Regions from separate parts of the Acidovorax sp. SDU_ACID1 genome, predicted to be linked through region 3. Evidence: predicted binding sites of a transcription regulator. Region 3 holds the regulator's gene; each other region holds the start of a gene.
What was found. The regulator sigma-54, encoded in region 3, starts transcription at its own class of promoters, with help from an activator protein. The targets are predictions, from matches to a motif close to TGGCANGNAANCTGCTTT.
Positions count from the first base shown of each region.

Region 1: nirB (nitrite reductase large subunit NirB) is a predicted target of sigma-54. The motif match lies at 2,010-2,027, and genes of this name have one in related genera.
Region 2: AAG689_RS20555 (ammonium transporter) is a predicted target of sigma-54. The motif match lies at 1,908-1,925, and genes of this name have one in related genera.
Region 4: glnA (type I glutamate--ammonia ligase) is a predicted target of sigma-54. The motif match lies at 3,080-3,097, and genes of this name have one in related genera.

Region 1 covers NZ_CP152342.1:385,549-390,382, forward strand. Annotated here, with positions in the region: gene nirB (nitrite reductase large subunit NirB) at 1-1,864, opposite strand, end outside; gene selD (selenide, water dikinase SelD) at 2,060-3,127, shown strand; gene apbC (iron-sulfur cluster carrier protein ApbC) at 3,263-4,354, shown strand; gene AAG689_RS01850 (FdhF/YdeP family oxidoreductase) at 4,377-4,834, shown strand, end outside.
Region 2 covers NZ_CP152342.1:4,182,394-4,187,227, reverse strand. Annotated here, with positions in the region: gene rocF (arginase) at 1-804, opposite strand, end outside; gene AAG689_RS20560 (TSUP family transporter) at 866-1,624, opposite strand; gene AAG689_RS20555 (ammonium transporter) at 1,957-3,288, shown strand; gene AAG689_RS20550 (hypothetical protein) at 3,298-3,588, shown strand; gene AAG689_RS20545 (GMC family oxidoreductase) at 3,596-4,834, opposite strand, start outside.
Region 3 covers NZ_CP152342.1:4,075,561-4,080,394, reverse strand. Annotated here, with positions in the region: gene lptA (lipopolysaccharide transport periplasmic protein LptA) at 1-369, shown strand, start outside; gene lptB (LPS export ABC transporter ATP-binding protein) at 369-1,163, shown strand; gene AAG689_RS19980 (RNA polymerase factor sigma-54) at 1,163-2,707, shown strand; gene AAG689_RS19975 (acyl-CoA thioesterase) at 2,723-3,166, shown strand; gene AAG689_RS19970 (M36 family metallopeptidase) at 3,452-4,834, shown strand, end outside.
Region 4 covers NZ_CP152342.1:907,000-911,833, reverse strand. Annotated here, with positions in the region: gene glnL (nitrogen regulation protein NR(II)) at 1-859, opposite strand, end outside; gene AAG689_RS04420 (hypothetical protein) at 941-1,438, opposite strand; gene glnA (type I glutamate--ammonia ligase) at 1,616-3,031, opposite strand; gene AAG689_RS04410 (competence/damage-inducible protein A) at 3,198-4,019, opposite strand; partial or broken gene AAG689_RS04405 (EI24 domain-containing protein) at 4,016-4,834, opposite strand, start outside.

The DNA.
Region 1 (4,834 bases), 1.5 Mb from region 3:
CGAAGCCGGCGGCGATGAGTTCCTCCCAGATCGGCGGCAATTGCTCCAGCCGCGCGCCGAACATGTCCACGCGCGCGCCGCCGGTGATCTTGGTGTACAGGCCGTACCTCTTGGCGATGCGGCCCACGGCGATCAGCCCGTCGGGCGTGACCTCGCCGCCCGGCATGCGCGGCACGACGGAATAGGTGCCGTCCTTCTGGATGTTGCCCAGGAAGTAGTCGTTGCTGTCCTGCAGCTTGGCGAGCTGGGGCTGCAGCACGAATTCGTTCCACACCGAGGCCAGCACGCTCGCGGCCACGGGCTTGCACACGTCGCAGCCCAGGCCCTGGCCGTGCCTGGTGAGCAGTTCGTCGAAGGTCTTGATCCGGCCCACGCGCACCAGGTGGTAGATCTCCTGGCGCGAATGCGCGAAGTGCTCGCACAGGTGGTTGTTCACCGCCATGCCCTGCTTGGCCATCTCGGCCTTCATCACCTGCGTGACCAGCGGCACGCAGCCGCCGCAGGTGGCGCCGGCTTTCGTGCAGGCCTTGATCTGGGCGATGGTGCAGGCGCCTTCGCCGACGGCGGCGCGGATCGCGCCCTTGCTCACGCCGTTGCACGAGCAGATCTGCGCCGTGTCGGGCAGCGCGTCCGCGCCCAGTCCGGGCCGGGCCTTGCCGTCGCTGCTGGGCAGGATGAGGAACTCGGGGTCTTCGGGCAGCGCGATGCCGCCCCGCGCGATTTGCAGCAGCGTGCCGTACTCGTCTGCATTGCCCACCAGCACGGCGCCCAGCAGCGTTTTGCCGTCGGCGCTGGTCACGATCTTCTTGTAGATCTGCTTGCGCTCATCGACGTACTGGAAGTTGCGGCAGCCGGGCGTCTTGCCTTGCGCGTCGCCGATGCTCGCCACATCCACGCCCATGAGCTTGAGCTTGGTGCTCATGTCCGCACCCGCGAATGCGGCTTGCGTGTCGCCCGAGATGTGCCGCGCCGCCACGCCCGCCATCTCGTAGCCGGGCGCGACCAGGCCGTAGAGCTGCTCGTTCCACGACGCGCATTCGCCGATCGCATAGACGTTGCGGTCGGCGGTGCGGCAATGGTCGTCAATCGCCGCGCCGCCGCGCGGTCCGGTCGCCAGCGCGCATTGGCGGATCAGGTCATCGCGCGGGCGGATGCCGGCGGAGAAGACGATCATGTCCGTCTCCAGCCAGGTGCCGTCGGCGAACACCATGCGGTGGCGCGCGGTGGCGCCGTCGGTGATCTCCACCGTGCTGCGGCTGGTGTGCACGTGCACGCCCAGCGCCTCGATCTTGGCGCGCAGCACGCGGCCGCCGCCCTCGTCCACCTGCACGGCCATCAGGCGCGGGGCGAACTCGACCACGTGCGTCTCCAGCCCCATGTCGCGCAGCGCCTTGGCGCACTCTAGGCCCAGGAGGCCCCCTCCCACCACCACGCCGCTTTTCGACTTGGCGCTCGCGGCCGTCATGGCCTCTAGGTCTTCGATGGTGCGGTAGGTGAAGCAGTACGGCCGCTCGCGCCCCGGCACCGGCGGCACGAAGGGCGCGGAGCCCGTGGCCAGCACCAGCTTGTCGTAGGGCAGCACCTCGCCGTCGGCGGTGGTCACGGTGTTCTTGCGCCGCTCCACTGCCACGGCGCGCGCGGCCAGGCGCAGGGTGAAGCCGGTCTGCTGGAAAAAGCCGGGCGGCACCAGCGAGAGGTCGTCCGCCGACTTGCCCGCGAAGTATTCGGAGAGGTGCACCCGGTCGTAGGCGGGACGGGGTTCCTCGCACAGCACCGTCACCTCGGCCTGCGCCAGCCCCTGGACGTGGAGTTCTTCGAGGAATTTGTGGCCCACCATGCCGTGTCCGATCACGACGATCTTCATCACGCTCACCTGCTGCTGTACGCACGTCGCCAAGGGGCACGCGCCGGGTTGGAAACACGGCAGGCGCAGGGCCTGCCCGGGGTTCCGCCGCCGTTAGCGGATTGAAGAAGCCCGCCGGCAACGCCACCGGCGGGTTGGCACAGTCAAAGCAAGCGCCGTGCCCGCGCGCATGCACCGCGATGGGACGCGCAGTGAATCTGGGATGATCGCGGGCATGACCACCTCTCCCCGTCTCACTCTCTCTCGCACGGCGGCGGCTGCGGCTGCAAGATCGCGCCGGGCGTGCTGTCCGAGATCCTGAAATCCAGCGGCGCGGCCGGCGTCGTGCCGGCCGAGCTGCTGGTCGGCATCGAGACCTCGGACGACGCCGCCGTCTACCGCCTGAACGATAGCCAGGCGCTGGTGGCGACCACCGACTTCTTCATGCCCATCGTGGACGACCCGTACGAGTTCGGCCGCATCGCCGCGACCAATGCCCTGAGCGACGTGTACGCCATGGGTGGCAAGCCCATCATGGCGCTGGCGCTCGTCGCCATGCCGGTGAACCAACTGCCGCTCGACGTGATCGGCGCGATCGCGCGCGGCGGGCAGGACGTGTGCCGGGCGGCGGGCATTCCCATCGCAGGCGGGCACACCATCGATTCGGTCGAACCCATCTACGGCCTCGTCGCCATGGGCTTGGTGCACCCCGACCGCGTGCGCCGCAACGCGGACGCACGGCCCGGCGATGTGCTGGTGCTGGGCAAGCCGCTGGGCGTGGGCGTCTATTCGGCCGCGCTGAAGAAAGAGCAACTGGGCGACGCGCACTACCGCGAAATGATCGCCAACACCACGCGCCTGAACACCCCCGGCCCGCTGCTGGCCGAGCTGCCTGGCGTGCACGCCATCACCGACGTGACGGGCTTCGGCCTGGCCGGCCATGCGCTGGAGATGGCGCGCGGCGCGGGCGCGACGGTGGCCATCGACTGGTCCCGCGTGCCGCTGCTGCCCGGCGTGGCCGATCTGGCCGCCGCGGGTTTCGTCACCGGCGCCAGCGGCCGCAACTGGGCAGGTTATGGCGAGAGCGTGGCGCTGGCCTCCGGCCTGCCGCCAACGGCCCAGGCGCTGGTGACCGACCCGCAGACCTCGGGCGGGCTGCTCGTGGCCTGCGCGCCCGAGAGTGTGCAAGACGTGCTCGCCGTGTTCCAGCGCGAGGGCTTTGCGCAGGCGGCGGTCATCGGCGGTGTGGAAGCAGGGCCGGCGCGGCTCGACGTGCGCGCCTGATGCTCATCTAATGATAGCTTCTGGCGCTTGCCAGAGAAGCGCTGGAGGCCGATTTGGCTTGTAATCTCCCCAGCCGGGCGAGTGGCACCGTGCGTTGGCTAGACTAGCCAGCTCCCACAAGCAAACAACACAGCCATGGCATTCACGGAACAGGATCTGCTGGCGGCGCTCGCCAGCGTCAAGGATCCGCACACGGGCAAGGATTTCGTCGCAGCGCGCGCGGTGCGCAACGTGCAGATCGCGGGCGGCGACGTGGCCTTCGACGTCGAGCTGGGCTACCCGGCCCAGAGCCTGGTGCCCGCGCTGCGCAGCGAGTTCATCGCGGCTGCCAGAACGGTGCCCGGTGTGCAGAACGTGTCGGTCAACATCGCCACCAAGGTCATCGCGCACGCGGTGCAGCGCGGCGTGCAGCTGCTGCCGGGCGTGAAGAACATCATCGCCGTCGCCTCGGGCAAGGGCGGCGTGGGCAAGAGCACCACGGCCGTGAACCTGGCCCTGGCGCTGGCGGCCGAGGGGGCGCGCGTGGGCCTGCTGGACGCCGACATCTACGGCCCCAGCCAGCCCATGATGACCGGCACCTCGGGCGACCTGGAGAGCCTGGACGGCAAGCTCATGGAGCCCAAGCGCGCCATGGGCCTGCAGATCAACTCCATCGGCTTCCTGGTCAAGGAGGAGCAGGCCATGATCTGGCGCGGCCCCATGGCCAGCCAGGCGCTGGAGCAGCTCATCACGCAGACGCGCTGGGACAACCTGGACTACCTCGTGGTGGACATGCCGCCCGGCACGGGCGACATCCAGCTCACCATGGCGCAGAAGGTGCCGCTGACCGGCGCGGTGATCGTCACCACCCCGCAGGACATCGCGCTGCTGGACGCGAAGAAGGGCGTCACCATGTTCCAGAAGGTGAGCGTGCCCATCCTCGGCCTCGTGGAGAACATGGCCGTGCACATCTGCCGCAACTGCGGCCACGTGGAGCACATCTTCGGCCACGAGGGCGGCAAGAGGATGGCCGAGAGCCTGGGGATGGACTACCTCGGCGCGCTGCCGCTGCAGCTGTCCATCCGCGAGCAGGCCGACAGCGGCCGGCCCACCGTGGCGGCCGAGCCCGACAGCGACGTGGCGCGCATCTACAAGGCCATCGCACGCACGGTGGCCGTGAAGGTCGCGCAGCAGGCCAAGGACTTCTCGGGCAAGTTCCCGACCATCACGGTGAGCAAGAACACCTGAGCATCCACCGGCGGGGCAGGCCATGAAGGAACAGAAGATCGCGTTCTACACAGGCCCTGCCGGCGGTTGGGGCGCGCTGGGCAGCGTCAAGAACACGCTGCTGCGCCAGGACATCCCCCTCAAGGGCGCGAAGACGCTGCTGTCGGCCAACCAGCCCGATGGCTTCGACTGCCCCGGCTGCGCATGGCCTGACCGCAACCACCATTCGGCCTTCGAGTTCTGCGAGAACGGAGTGAAGGCCGTCGCGGCCGAGGCCACGGCGCGGCGCGCGGGGCCGGAATTGTTCGAACGCTGCACGGTGACAGAACTGGCCGGGCAGAGCGATTTCTGGCTCGAAGACCAGGGGCGGCTCACGCACCCGATGCGCTACGACGCGGCCAGCGACTGTTACCGGCCCATCGCGTGGGACGAGGCTTTCGCGCTGATCGCCAAGCACCTGAATGCGCTGCCCGATCCGAACCAGGCCATCTTCTACACCTC
Region 2 (4,834 bases), 110 kb from region 3:
GGCCGAGCCGAGCGCGCCGCTGTCGGCCAGCATCTCCATGCACAGCTGCGTCTCGCGGTAGGTGGGGCCGCCGCGCACGGCCGTGCCCACGCCGGGGGCCACGGATGGGTCCAGGCAGTCCATGTCGAAGCTCACGTGCAGGTGCGTGTCCCGGTCCACGTCCTTCAGGGCAGCCTGCATCACGGCGCGCATGCCCAGCTCGTCGATGGTGCGCATGTCGAACACCTCGATGCCGTGCTCGCCCACGAAGCGCTTTTCGTTCGGGTCCACGCTGCGCACGCCGACCTGGGCGATTTCGCCCGCGTGCAGGGCCGGGCCGCTGCCGGCCAGCTGCGTGAGCGCCTGCGGGCCCTGGCCCAGCAGGCAGGCCACGGGCATGCCGTGCAGGTTGCCGCTGGGGGTGGTGTCGGGCGTGTTGGCGTCGGCATGGGCGTCGAACCAGAGCACCTTCAGCCGCTTGCCGCGCGCGCGGCAGTGCCGGGCCACGGCGCTGATGGAGCCGATCGCCAGGCAGTGGTCGCCGCCCATCAGCAGCGGCAGCTCACCGGCCTCCAGGGCAGCGTGCGTGGCGGCGAAGACCGCCTGGTTCCAGGCCACCACCTCGGCCAGGTGGCGAAATCCCTCCGAGGGCGCGTCCTGCGGATTGCCCGGGCCGGCCAGGTTGCCGATGTCGCGCACGGCAAAGCCCCGCTCGCGCAGCGCACGGGCGATGCCCGCGATGCGCAGCGCGTCCGGGCCCATGCTGGCGCCGAGCACGCTGGCGCCCACGTCGGTGGGCGCGCCGATCAAGGTCAGGACAGGCATGTGCTTCTCCGGCAGGTGGGGGGTGGAACGAAAGGGGCATGCTGCACCCGCGGGCGCTCCGTCAGCGTAGGAATGCGTCGTACCCGGTCTTGAGGATCAGCAGCCCCACCACCAGGATGAAGATGCCGCGCACGAAGCCCGCCCCGTGCTTGAGCGCCAGGTGCGTGCCCAGCACGCTGCCGACCACGTTGGCCACGGCCAGCGGCAGCGCGATGTGCCACCACACGTGGCCCTTGAGCGTGAACAGGATCAACGCCGCCAGGTTGGTGGCCAGGTTCAGCAGCTTGGCCGACACCGAGGCGTTCAGGAAGTCGTAGCCCAGCACGCGCACGAACAGGAAGACGAAGAAGCTGCCCGTGCCGGGGCCGAAGAAGCCGTCGTAGAAACCGATCAGCACCCCGATCAGGCTGGCCGCCAGGGTTTCCCGGCGCGCCGCGAAGCGCGGGGCGTGCTCGCGGCCGAGGTCCTTGCGTGCCAGGGTGTAGAGCAGCAGACCGGCCAGCACCACGGGCAGCAGCTTGCGCAGGAAGTCCGCCGAGATCAGGGTGACCACCCACGCCCCGGCGAAGGCGCCGGCGAAGCTGGCCAGCGCCGCCGGCAGCATGGCCGGCCAGCGCATCCGCACGCGGCGGCTGAACTGCCAGGCGGCCACGCCCGTGCCCCAGATGGCGGCGCTCTTGTTGGTGCCCAGCAGCGTGGCGGGCGGGGCGGCGGGGAAGGTGGCGAACAGGGCCGGCAGCAGGATCAGGCCGCCTCCGCCGACGATCGCGTCCACGAAACCGGCCAGCAGCGAGGCCAGCGAGACGATGATCCATTCCATCCGCCGGATTGTCGCACCGCCCTGCAGCCCGCCCGGGGCGGCGCCGGAGGACAAAAAAAGCACCTGGGTCACAGGTGCCTTGGGAATTGCGAGCATCTCGACGCGGATGCTAATGATTGTGTGTTCTTGGAATTTAGGGCTGTCTCCTCGGTCCCCTCGTGTGGCGTGCCGAGGCGCGCTTCGAGTGCATGCAATGTAACCATCGCACCCCGATGGTGCATCGGTGATTTCCCGCACCCCCTGGACAGGGCGCCCGCTCCCCGATACCTCCCGTTTTCCCGTTTGGCACAACTTGTGCGATGCGTTTCCCGACGTTACAAGGAGGGCGAGCGATGCGGTACGGATGGCATGGGGTCCTGGTGGGAGTGGCGGGCTGGGGGCTGCTGCCCTGCGCCGTGCAGGCGCAGGCCGCGGGCGCGCCCGTGCGGCCCGGCATGGTGGACGCGCAGGCGCTCAGCGCGGCCGACACGGGCTGGATGCTCACGGCCACGGCGCTGGTGCTGCTCATGACGCTGCCGGGCGTGGCGCTGTTCTACGCCGGCATGGTGCGGCGCAAGAGCGTGCTCAACACCATGGCCAGTGTGGTGGCCATCGCCGCGCTGGTCAGCGTGCTGTGGTTCGCGGCGGGCTACTCGCTGGCCTTCACGCCGGACACGGCCTGGCTGGGCGGGTTCGCGCGCATGGGGTTCGACGGCCTGCAGTTCGACCTGGCGGCCGGGCGTGTGGCCGTGAGCCACGTGGCGCCGCACATCCCCGAGTCGGTCTACGCCATGTTCCAGCTCACCTTCGCCATCATCACGGCGGCGCTGGTCGTGGGCGCCTTCGTGGAGCGCATGCGCTTCGCGCCGATGCTGGTCTTCATCGGGCTGTGGTCGCTGCTGGTCTACGCACCCATCGCGCACTGGGTGTGGGAGCCGGGCGGCTGGCTGGCGCGCATGGGCGCGCTGGACTTCGCCGGCGGCGCGGTGGTGCACGTCAACGCCGGCGCGACGGGGCTGGCCTGCGCGTGGTACCTGGGCCCCCGGCGCGGCTACGGGCGCGAGGCCTTCGAGCCCTACAACCTGGGCTTCACCATGGCGGGGGCGGCGCTGCTGTGGGTGGGCTGGTTCGGCTTCAATGCCGGCTCCGCCCTGGCCGCGGACGGGCGCGCGGGCCTGGCGATGGCGGTGACGCACATCGCCGCGGCGGCCGGCGCGCTGGCCTGGATGCTGGGCGAGGCCGTGCTGCGCGGCAAGCCTTCGCTGCTGGGACTGTGCTCCGGGCTGGTGGCGGGGCTGGTGGCCATCACGCCGGCGGCCGGCTTCGTCACGCCGCGCGCAGCGCTCGCCATCGGCGCCGTGGCCGGGCTGGCCTGCTACTGGGGCGCCACGGCCCTCAAGCGCCTGCTGGGCGCAGACGATTCGCTCGATGTCTTCGGCGTGCACGGCGTGGGCGGCATCGTGGGCTCGCTGCTCACGGGCGTGTTCGCCAGCCGCACCGTGGGCGGCGTGGAGGGCAACGTGCTCACCCAGGCCCTGAGCGTGGGCGCGGTGCTGGCCTTCAGCCTGGCGGCCTCTTTGGTGCTGCTCTGGATGATGGACTTCGCCCTGGGTTTGCGCGTGGACGAGGAGGGCGAGGCCACGGGCCTGGATCTTTCGCAGCACCGCGAGCGCGTGGGCGGTTGAGGAGCGGACATGAACGACAGCGACAGACTGGCCATCGCCGCCCACCTGCACGTGCTGCTGCGGCGCAGGACGGGGCGGGTGACCGACACCGAATGGATGGCGGCCAACGCCGACTATGCGCAGGAGATCATCCGCTTCGCGCGCCAGCGTGCCCAGCAGGACGATGCGCCTGAGCTGGCCGAATGGGCCGCCAAGCTGGAGCGCGCCATGGCCGAGGCACTGGCCGAGGCGAGCGCGCGCAAGCCCCTGCTGGAGCGGCGGGAGGCTCCCGCGCCGCGCTACGTGGGCGGCATCCGCTAGAAGGCGCTCAGCGCGGCTGCGCGCGGATCCATTCGGCCGCCTTCTCGGCCATCATCAGCGTGGGCGAGTTGGTGTTGCCGCTGGTGATGGTGGGCATGGCGCCGGCATCGATCACGCGCAGGCCCTGGATGCCGCGCACGCGCATCTGCGCGTCCAGCACGGCCATCGGGTCGTCGGCGCGGCCCATGCGGGTGGTGCCCACGGGGTGGAAGATGGTGGTGGCGATGTCGCCCGCCAGGCGGGCCAGGTCCTCGTCGCTCTGGTACTGCGGGCCGGGCTTGTATTCCTCGGGCTGGTAGGGCGCGAGCGCGGGCTGGGCCACGATGCGCCGCGTGACGCGCAGGCTGTCGGCGGCCACCTGCCGGTCCTCGGGGGTGGAGAGGTAGTTGGGCGCGATGGCGGGCGCGGCCTTGAAGTCCGCGCTCTTGATCTGCACGCTGCCCCGGCTCGTGGGGTTGAGGTTGCACACGCTGGCGGTGAACGCGGGGAAGCCGTGCAGCGGCTCGCCGAAGGCTTCGAGCGACAGCGGCTGCACGTGGTACTGGATGTTGGCGTGCGGCCGGTCCGGGTCGCTGCGCGTGAAGGCGCCGAGCTGCGAGGGCGCCATGCTCATCGGCCCGCTGCGCTTCCATGCGTATTCGAGCCCGATGCGCGCCTTGCCCAGCAGCGTGCCGGCCAGCGCGTTCAGCGTGGGCACGCCCTTGACCTTGTAGACGGCGCGGATCTGCAGGTGGTCCTGCAGGTTGGCGCCCACGCCGGGCAGGTCGTGCACCACCGCGATGCCGTGGTGCTGCAGCAGCGCGCCGGGGCCGATGCCCGAGAGCTGCAGGAGCTGCGGCGAATTGACCGCGCCCGCGCTCAGGATCACCTCGCGCTGCGCGTGGGCGGTGACCATCTCCTCGCCCGTCCAGACCTGCACGCCGGTGCAGCGGCGGCTGCCGTCGGCCTGCGTCTCGATGAGCAGGCGCGAGGCTTGCGCCGAGGTCCACATCTCGAAGTTCGGCCGGCCGTAGCAGGTGGGGCGCAGGAAGGCCTTGGCGGTGTTCCAGCGCCAGCCGGCCTTCTGGTTGACCTCGAAGTAGCCCACGCCCTCGTTGTCGCCGCCGTTGAAGTCGTCGGTGGCGGGGATGCCGGCCTGCTGCGCGGCCTGGGCGAAGGCGTCCAGCACGTCCCAGCGCAGGCGCTGCTTCTCCACGCGCCACTCGCCGCTGCCGCCGGTGGTCTTGCTGCCGTGCAGGCGCTTGAA
Region 3 (4,834 bases):
CGCCAGAAGCGCGACACCGCGCCCGGCGCGCCCGACGAATTCGTCGAGGGCGAGGGCGAGCTCATCGAATACGACGGCCGCGCCGACAAGGTGCGGCTCATCCGCCGCGCCGAGCTGCGCCGCTACCGCGAGGCCACGCTGACCGACGAGCTGGCCGGCGCGCTCATCGTCTACAACAACCTCACGGACGTCTTCACCGTGGACGGCCAGAAGACCGCGCCGGCCGGCACCAGCGCGGGCACGCCCGGCGGGCGCATCCGCGCCGTGCTCTCGCCCAAGGAACCCGCCTCCGGCGCGCAGCCCGCGCCGGCACCCGCCGACGCGCCCGCGCTGCGTTCCAGCCCCGAACTGGGCGGCGGCGCGAAGTGATGGCCGCGCACGAGGCACAGGCGCCCGCGGCGCACGCCACGGATGCCGGAAACGGCAGCCGCCTGGAAGCCTGGCACCTGCAGAAGTCCTACGGCAGCCGCAAGGTGGTCAAGGACGTGTCGGTGGCGGTGCAAAAGGGCGAGGTGGTGGGCCTGCTCGGCCCCAACGGCGCGGGCAAGACCACGTCGTTCTACATGATCGTGGGCCTGGTGCGCAGCGACGGCGGCAGCATCCGCATCGACGGCCAGGACGTCACCCACATGCCCATCCACCGGCGCTCGCGCCTGGGGCTGTCCTACCTGCCGCAGGAGGCCTCGATCTTCCGCAAGCTCAACGTCGAAGAGAACGTGCGGGCCGTGCTGGAGCTGCAGAAGGACGAGGCCGGCCGCTCCCTGGCGCGCGCCGAGATCGAGCGCCGCCTCACCGCGCTGCTCGAAGAACTGCGCGTGCAGCACCTGCGCGAATCGCCCGCGCTGGCGCTGTCGGGCGGCGAGCGCAGGCGCGTGGAAATCGCCCGGGCGCTGGCCACGCAGCCGCGCTTCATCCTGCTGGACGAGCCCTTCGCGGGCATCGACCCCATCGCCGTGATCGAGATCCAGCGCATCATCGGCTTCCTCAAGGAGCGCGGCATCGGCGTGCTCATCACCGACCACAACGTGCGCGAGACCCTGGGCATCTGCGACCACGCCTTCATCATCAGCGACGGCCAGGTGCTCGCGCAGGGCACGCCGTCCGAAATTGTCGATAACGCTGAAGTGCGCCGCGTCTATCTCGGCGAACACTTCAGGATGTGATGAAACCCAGCCTGTCGCTGCGTGTCTCGCAGCATCTGGCGCTCACGCCGCAGTTGCAGCAGTCGATCCGGCTGCTGCAGCTCTCCACGCTGGAGCTGGCGCAGGAAGTCGAGCAGATGCTCGGCGACAACCCCTTCCTGGAGGTGGCGCAGGATGAGGCGCCGCGCGAGGAGTTCGGCATCGCCCAGGCCGATGCGCCCGCCAGTGCCGACGAAGATGCTTCTTATTCAGGAGCTGCCAGCGCTGAGCCAGCAAGCGCTGAAGCCCCAAATGAACCTGAACCCTCCCCGGACTGGGAGGGCGACGGCACCGTCGAGATGGCCCCCGACGACGGCGAGTGGGGCGGCGATGCCCCCGCGCGCACCGGATCTTCCAGCGGCGATGGCGACGAGGTGGACGCCACGGAGCTCGCCCGCAGCCACGAATCGCTCACCGACCATCTGCACCGCCAGGCGCTCTCGCTGCGTCTGTCGGAGGTGGACTGCGCCGCGCTGCGCTTCCTCATCGAATCGCTGAACGACGACGGTTACCTCGACGAGCCGCTCGAATCCCTCGCGCAGAGCCTGGCCGGCACCGAAGACCCCGAGCAGGTGGACGAGCTGGTGCACCGCTTCACCGTCGCCCTGGGCCTGCTGCAAAGCCTGGAGCCCGCCGGCGTAGGCGCGCGCAACCTGGCCGAATGCCTGGCGCTGCAGCTGCGTGCGATGGACCAGGACGAGGAGGGCGACCCGGCCGTGATCCAGGCCGCGCTCGCCATCTGCCGCCAGCCGCTGGAGTTGCTGGCCAAGCGCGACGTGCGCCGCCTGGCCCAGGCCGCCGGCAGCAGCGAAGACGTGACGCGCGCCGCCATGGCGCTCATCGCGCGGCTGGAGCCGCGCCCCGGCCGGCGCTTCGCCGACGTGGACCGCAACATCATCGTGCCCGACGTCATCGTGCGCAAAACCGGGCGCGGCGCGCAGCAGCGCTTCAGCGTGCAGCTCAACCCCGACGTGATGCCCCGCCTGCGCGTGCACGACATCTACGCCGGAGCGCTGCGTGGCGGGCGCGGCAGCGAAGGCCACCAGGCGCTGCAGCAGCGCCTGCAGGAGGCGCGCTGGTTCATCAAGAACATCCAGCAGCGCTTCGACACCATCCTGCGCGTCTCCACCGCCATCGTCGAGCGGCAGAAGAACTTCTTCGTCCACGGCGAGCTGGCCATGCGCCCGCTGGTGCTGCGCGACATCGCCGACGAGCTGGGCCTGCACGAGTCCACCATCAGCCGGGTGACCACCGCCAAGTACATGGCCACGCCGCAGGGCACGTTCGAGCTGAAGTATTTCTTCGGCTCCGGCCTGGGCACCGAGACCGGCGGCAACGCCTCCAGCACGGCCGTGCGCGCGCTCATCAAGCAGTTCGTGGCCGCCGAGAACCCGCACAAGCCCCTGTCGGACAGCCAGATCGCCGACATGCTCAAGGAACAGGGTATCGAGTGCGCACGCCGCACCGTGGCCAAGTACCGCGAGGCGCTCAAGATCGCGCCCGCCAACCTGCGCAAGGCGCTCTAGAAAACACCCCTCTCCATGGCCCGCGTCGTCTTCGACCTTCCCGCCCATTTCGGCTTCGCCACCGAGCTGCAGGTCTACATCAGCCACGTCAACCAGGGCGGGCACCTGGACAACGCGCAGCTGCTCAGCCTCGTTTCCGAGGCGCGCGTGCGCTTTTTCCGCTCCCTGGGCTACCCGGAGGCCGATGTGGCGGGCCTTGCCACCGTGGTGGGCGACATGGTCGCCCAATACAAGTCCGAGGCCTTCCACGGCGAGACGCTGCGCGTGGAGATGGCGCCGCAAGACTTCAACCGCTACGGCTTCGACCTCGTCTTCCGCATGACGGAGAAGACCCAGTGCCGCGAGATCGCGCGCGGCAAGACCGGCATCGTGTTCATCGACCGCGCGGCCCGCAAGCCCGCGCCCATCCCTGAATCGGTGCGGCAGTTGCTGCTTCAGCGCGTCGCGTCGGCATCCTGAACATGCGGGCGGCGGCAGACCGCAAATTACCCAATTTCAGGGATGTTGCGAAAAGTCACATTCCGTTAACATTGTTTGGCCGCGTGGGCTTGGTTTGAGTGTTTTTGGGCTTTAGCCCTTGCCTGGCAAGCGCAGGCAGCTATCAAACCCATAGTTCAAACGCCATGCACTCACCTATCTGGGGCTCCTGGGGCCGCGCACTGCTGTGCGCCGCTGTCCTGACACTGCCGCTTGCCCACGCCCGCGAGCTTGCGCCCATCGACGCCCTGGGAGAGGCCCCCCGCAGTGCAGCGCAAGGCCGCCCAGGCCTTGCCCGTCCAGGTGCAGAGCCTCTCGCGCGAGGAACGGCTGGGCGTGCCCACCTTCGTGCAATTGAGGCCTTCCCTGGCCAAGTCGCGCCCCGCGAACGCCGATCCCGCCAGCGCCGCGCGCGGCGAATTGAAAGCCCTGGCCGGCCTGTACGGCATCACCGAGCAAGAGGCCGACGCCGCCGTGCTGCACCACGTGCAAGCCCTGCCCGGTGGCGCGCGCCTGGTGCGCCTGACCAGCCGGCGCGATGGCATCGAGGTTTTCCGCGAGCAGGCCACCGTGCTGCTGGACGCCGAGGGGCAGGTCACGGCCATCGGTGGCTACCTGGGCAGCACCGCCCTGGCGCCCCAGCCCAAGGCGGCGCTCGCGCAGCCCCTCACCGCCCCCGGCGCCCTGGCCCGCGCCTTGCAGGACTGGGGCTTTGCCGCCGTGGAGCACCTGCTCCAGCCCAGCGGCGCACCCCAGGGGGCCTACCAGTGGTGGGTGCTGCCCGGCGGGACCAGTGGCGAGGACGGTGCCACGCTCCTGTCCGCCCGCACCAAACCCGTGTGGTTCCGCCTCCCCCAGGGGCTGGTGGCCGCCACCTACGTGGAAGTGCGCGTGCTGCAGGAGGGGCAGGAACATGCCTACGCCTACGTGGTGGCCAGCAGCGACGCCCGCCTGCTGCTGCGCCACGACCAGACGGCGCACGCCGACTTCAGCTACCGCGTGCCCGCCGACGCGACGCCGCCCTACACGCCCTGGCCCGGCCCCCAGGGCCGCAACGGAACGCCCCACCCCGCCGGCACGCCCAACGGCTACGCCGCCCCCATGGCGTCGCCCAACCTGTTGACGCTGCAAAACGCGCCGTTCTCCCGCAACGATCCCTGGCTACCTAGCGGTGCCACGCAAACCCAGGGCAACAACGTGCATGCCTATGCCGACCTGGCCGCGCCCGATGGCTTCAACGTAGGCGGCGACCGCATCGCCAGCATTTCCGCGCCCGGCGTTTTCGACTACGTCTACGACCCGGACCAGGGGCCGCAGGCGAACCCGGGCCAGATCGACGCCTCGGTGGTCAACCTGTTCTACGCCACCAACTGGCTGCACGACTGGTTCTACGACGCGGGCTTCGACGAAGCCGCGGGCAACGCCCAGGCCGACAACTTCGGCCGGGGCGGGCAGGACGGCGATGCCATGCGCGCCGAGGCGCTGGACTACAGCGGCACCAACAACGCCAACATGTCCACCCCGGCGGACGGCGCGCCGCCGCGCATGCAGATGTACCGCTTCCTCAACCGGGGGGGCGTGCAGGCCAGTGCCGCCGGCGTGACTTTCACCCAGCCTCCCGCCGGTGCGCAATTCGGGCCGCTCGCGTTC
Region 4 (4,834 bases), 2.0 Mb from region 3:
CACCCGGTCCGTTGTCGATGACATGCAATTCCAGTGCCAGCCGGTAGCGCTGGCGGCCGAAGGTGATCTGCCGCGCCACGCGGGTGCGCAGCGTGATCTCCGCGTCGCCCGTGGCGATGCGCCCGGCCAGCGCCTGCGCGGCGTTCTGCACGATGTTGAGCACGGCCTGTATGAGCTGCGCCCGGTCGCCCCGGAATTCGGGGATGGAGGTGTCGTAGTCGCGCAGCACGCGCAGGCCCTGCGGGTGCTCGGCCAGCACCAGGGCGCGCACGCGTTCGCAGACCTCGTGGATGTTCACGTCGCCCACCAGGTGGGGATGGCGGTGCGGCGCCAGCAGGCGGTCCACCAGGCTCTGCAGCCGGTCAGCCTCGTGAATGATGACCTGGGTGTATTCGGCCAGTTCGGGCCGGTCCAGCTCCATCTCCAGCAGTTGCGCCGCGCCGCGGATGCCGCCCAGGGGGTTCTTGATCTCGTGCGCCAGGTTGCGGATCAGCTCCTTGTGCGCCTGCGCCTGCTCGCGCAGGCGTTCCTCGCGGTCCTGGCGGGCCTGTGCCTCCAGCGGCCACAGCTCTACGAGCACGTCGCCGCCCGGCTCCACCACGGCCACGCTGGCGTGCACGGGCAGCGGCTCCTGCTGCGGGCGGCGCAGCACGGCCTCGAAGCGCAGCGCGGCGAAGTCCTGCCCGCGCGCCCCGGCCAGCGCGTGCTGCAGCATGCCGGGGTCGGTGAACCAGTGCGGAAAGTCCGCCCCTTCGAGCATGCGGCGCGAGAGGCCCAAGGCGTTTTCCAGCGCGGCATTGACGAACGCCGTGTTGCCGTCGGGGTGCAGCACGGCGATCAGCGTGGAGACGAGGTCCAGCGCCTGGTAGCGCTCGGACGGCGGCGCGGGCGCCGGGGAAGTGGTGGGCGGCTGCTGGATGATCGTGCCCTCGTGCGCGTTTTACTTGTTCAGGCGGGCCAGCTCGCGCTTGATGCCGGCCACGTCGGCCTCGGCGCGCGTCACGCTGGCCTTGAGCTCGGCCGTGCGCTCAATGTAGCCCTGCGGGTTGCGCAGCTCCAGCGCGGTGCGCTGGGGCGAGCCATCGTTGTATTCCCGGCGCAGGTCGGCCAGGCGCGCTTCGGCCTTGCGCAGCTCGGCCTCCAGGATGGCACGCGCGTCGGCGTCGCGGGCGCGCTGGTCGGCCGTGTCCACGCGTGGCGTGTTCGCGGGCGCAGTGCTGGCGGAGCCCCCGCCGCCTGCAGGCGCCGCCGGGGCTGCCGCCGGACGCGAACCTTGCAGCACCGTCACATTGCCACCTTCCACGAGCTTGCAGCCACGCTCCCGGGCCTGCGTGGCGTTGTTGGTGTATTCGTTGCCGCAGCGGTAGATGCGGTCCTGCGCCCAGGCGGGCTGGAGCGCGGCGACGGCGGCGGTCAAGGCGAGCAATGTGTTCTTCATGGAAATCCTCACGGGGCATGCGTGCCGCATGCATGGCGGTCGAGTATCCCCCAATCACCCCATGCAGCCAATCACGGCCGCCCGGACCGGCAGGGATTGCATGCGGGCCCTCGATGCAAAAAGGCGGCTCGCAGCCGCCTTTTTTCTACCATGAGCGAGATTGGCCTCCCGCGCAAATCACAGCGAGTAGTACATGTCGTATTCGACCGGGTGCGGTGCCATGCGGAAGCGCTGCACCTCGCCCATCTTCAGCTCGATGTAGGCGTCGAGCATGGCATCGGAGAACACGCCGCCCTTGGTCAGGAAGCCGCGGTCCTTGTCCAGCGATTCCAGCGCCTGGTCCAGGCTGTGGCACACGGTGGGCACCAGCTTGTCTTCCTCGGGCGGCAGGTGGTACAGGTCCTTGGTGGCGGCTTCGCCGGGATGGATCTTGTTCTCCACGCCGTCCAGGCCGGCCATCATCAGGGCCGAGAAGCACAGGTAAGGGTTGGCTGAAGGATCGGGGAAGCGCGCCTCGATGCGGCGGCCCTTGGGGTTGGCCACGTAGGGGATGCGGATCGACGCCGAGCGGTTGCGCGAGCTGTAGGCCAGCTTCACGGGTGCCTCGAAGCCGGGCACCAGGCGCTTGTAGCTGTTGGTGCCGGGGTTGGTGATGGCATTGAGCGCACGGGCGTGCTTGATGATGCCGCCGATGTAGTACAGCGCGAAGTCCGACAGGCCGGCGTAGCCGTCGCCCGCGAACAGGTTCTTGCCGTCCTTCCAGATGGACTGGTGCACGTGCATGCCCGAGCCGTTGTCGCCCGCATAGGGCTTGGGCATGAAGGTCGCCGTCTTGCCATAGGCGTTGGCCACGTTCCAGATCACGTATTTCATGACCTGGGTCCAGTCGGCGCGCTCGACCAGCGTGCTGAACTTGGTGCCGATTTCGTTCTGGCCGGCGCCCGCGACTTCATGGTGGAACACCTCGACCGGAATGCCCAGTTGCTCCAGCACCAGCACCATCTCGGCACGCATGTCGTGCGTGCTGTCCACCGGCGGCACCGGGAAGTAGCCGCCCTTGGTGGTGGGACGGTGGCCGCGGTTGCCGCCTTCGAGCTTGGCGCCGCTGTTCCAGGGAGCCTCGTATTCCTCGATCTCGAAGAACACCTTGCCGGGCTCGTTACTCCAGCGCACGCCGTCGAAGATGAAGAATTCGGGCTCGGGGCCGAAGTAGGCGGTGTCGCCCAGGCCGGAGGCCTTCAGGTAGGCCTCGGCGCGCTTGGCGATGGAACGCGGGTCGCGGTCGTAGGCCTTGCCGTCGCCCGGCTCCACCACGTCGCACTGCAGGAACAGCGTGGTTTCCTCGAAGAACGGGTCGATGTTGGCGGTGCTGGGATCGGGCATGAGCTGCATGTCCGAGGCTTCGATGCCCTTCCAGCCGGCAACGGAGGAACCGTCGAACGCATGGCCGGAGGTGAACTTGTCTTCGTCGAAATGCGAAACCGGCACGGTCACGTGCTGTTCCTTGCCACGGGTGTCCGTGAAGCGGAAGTCCACGAACTTGACCTCGTTCTCCTTCACCATCTTCATCACGTCTGCAACGGTCTTGGCCATCAGGGTTCTCCAGGAATAGAAGTGCTCATCAAAAATGACGAGGCAGAAAAAGCAGATTGCATGCCAGCACCGCCACCCCTGCCCGGCGGTAAAACCGCGCAGGTCTTTGACGCAAGCTCGGCGACAACGCACCAATAGAGTGCCGGATTCTAGATGGCAGCCGCCATCACAAATGCCGCACCATTTCAGGGCCTATGGTCGCACCAAAATCGTGCAGTCCTGTGCGTAGCGCATGCCAGGCTGCCGGCACCTTGTCTGCATCGCCCTTGACGCCCAGCTCCACGTGGCGTCCGTGCACCGGATGGTCCACGCTGGGCAGGCTGAAGACCTTGATGCCGGGATGCTCGGCCTCGATGCGCTCCATCAGCGGAGTGAGGGCGCCTTCCATCGCGCCGTAGAGCACGACGGAATGCTCCGTCTGCGGCCGGCGGTTGAACCACCGGGCGCAGTAGCGCTCCAGCACCCACTCCACCATGGGCCAGGCCATCACCGGAAAGCCCGGGACGAAATGCACCATGCCGCCGCCCGGTCCGTCGCAGGAGAAGCCGGGAATCTTGTTGTACGGGTTGGGGATGATGCGTGCGCCCTGCGGGAACACGCCCATGTTGAGCCGGTGCAGGTTGTCCGGCCGCTCGGGCTCGAAGGCCGTGCCCTGCTCGCGCGCCACGTCCTGCATGCGCTCGCGGATCAGGGCCTGCGCCTCGGGGTGCGGCGCCAGCGGCAGCTCCAGCGCGGCGGCAGCGCATTGGCGGGTATGGTCGTCGGGCGTGGCGCCGATGCCGCCGCAGCTGAAGACGATGTCCGGGGAGGCGAACGCCTTGCGCAGCGCGGCGGTGATGCGGGGCCGGTCGTCTCCCACATAGTCCGCATAGGCCAGCCCCAGGCCCCGGGCCGCCAGGAGCTCGATGACCTTGGGCAGATGCTTGTCGGCACGCTTGCCGGAGAGGATCTCGTCGCCGACGATGATGAGACCGAAGGAAGGCGTCATGGTGAGGGATTGTCGAGCAGGGGCGGCGCCTGCGCATCCGCAGGAGCGGGAAGGGGCTCTCCGCGCTCCTGCCGCAGCCGCTGCAGGGCAGCCAGGCAGAAATGGGTGAACCAGAGGGAGGAAAAGGCGAACACCAGGGTGTAGATCCAGATGGCGATCGGCACCAGCACGAAGAACGCCGCGGCGAACACCACGCCCGAGGCCCACACGATGCCTGGCGCAGCACCCAGGAAGCCGCTGAGCACGCCGATCAGCAGAAGGCTCCACTGGTGGCGCTTGAACAGCGTCTGGCGCTCTTCCTTGCTGGCATGCTCTGCCAGCGCATCGAAAGCCATCACCCGGTAGGTGAGCCACCCCCAGATCAACGGCGGCAGGATGAGCACGAGCGGCGGCACCAGCCACAGCGGCACGGACACGGCCAGCGCCACCAGAGCCGCGAGGGTGGAGCCCAGCGACCACAAGACGCTGACGAGAAAGGAGCCGCCCCGCTTGCGCTCCAGGCCAGGGAAACGCCGCTGCGCAACCAGCGTCACCACAGCCGGCGCCATCAGCAGGGCCACCGCCAGTACGCAGACGATGACGATGAGCGGCGTGGCCGCGAGCACCACGAGCACCGGTGCCAAGACGCCCGGCAGGTCACCGGCGCCGAATCCACGCAGCCAGCCCCACAGCATGCCGAGCCAGTCCGCATTCTCGAGCGCGCCCTGCACCCAGGCCACCGCCGGCGCCCAAAGAAATAGCCGCACGCGGCGGCCACGACGGCGATGAGCAGCAGCGGCAGCAGCGACAGCGCCACGACGCGCGGGACCAGGCAA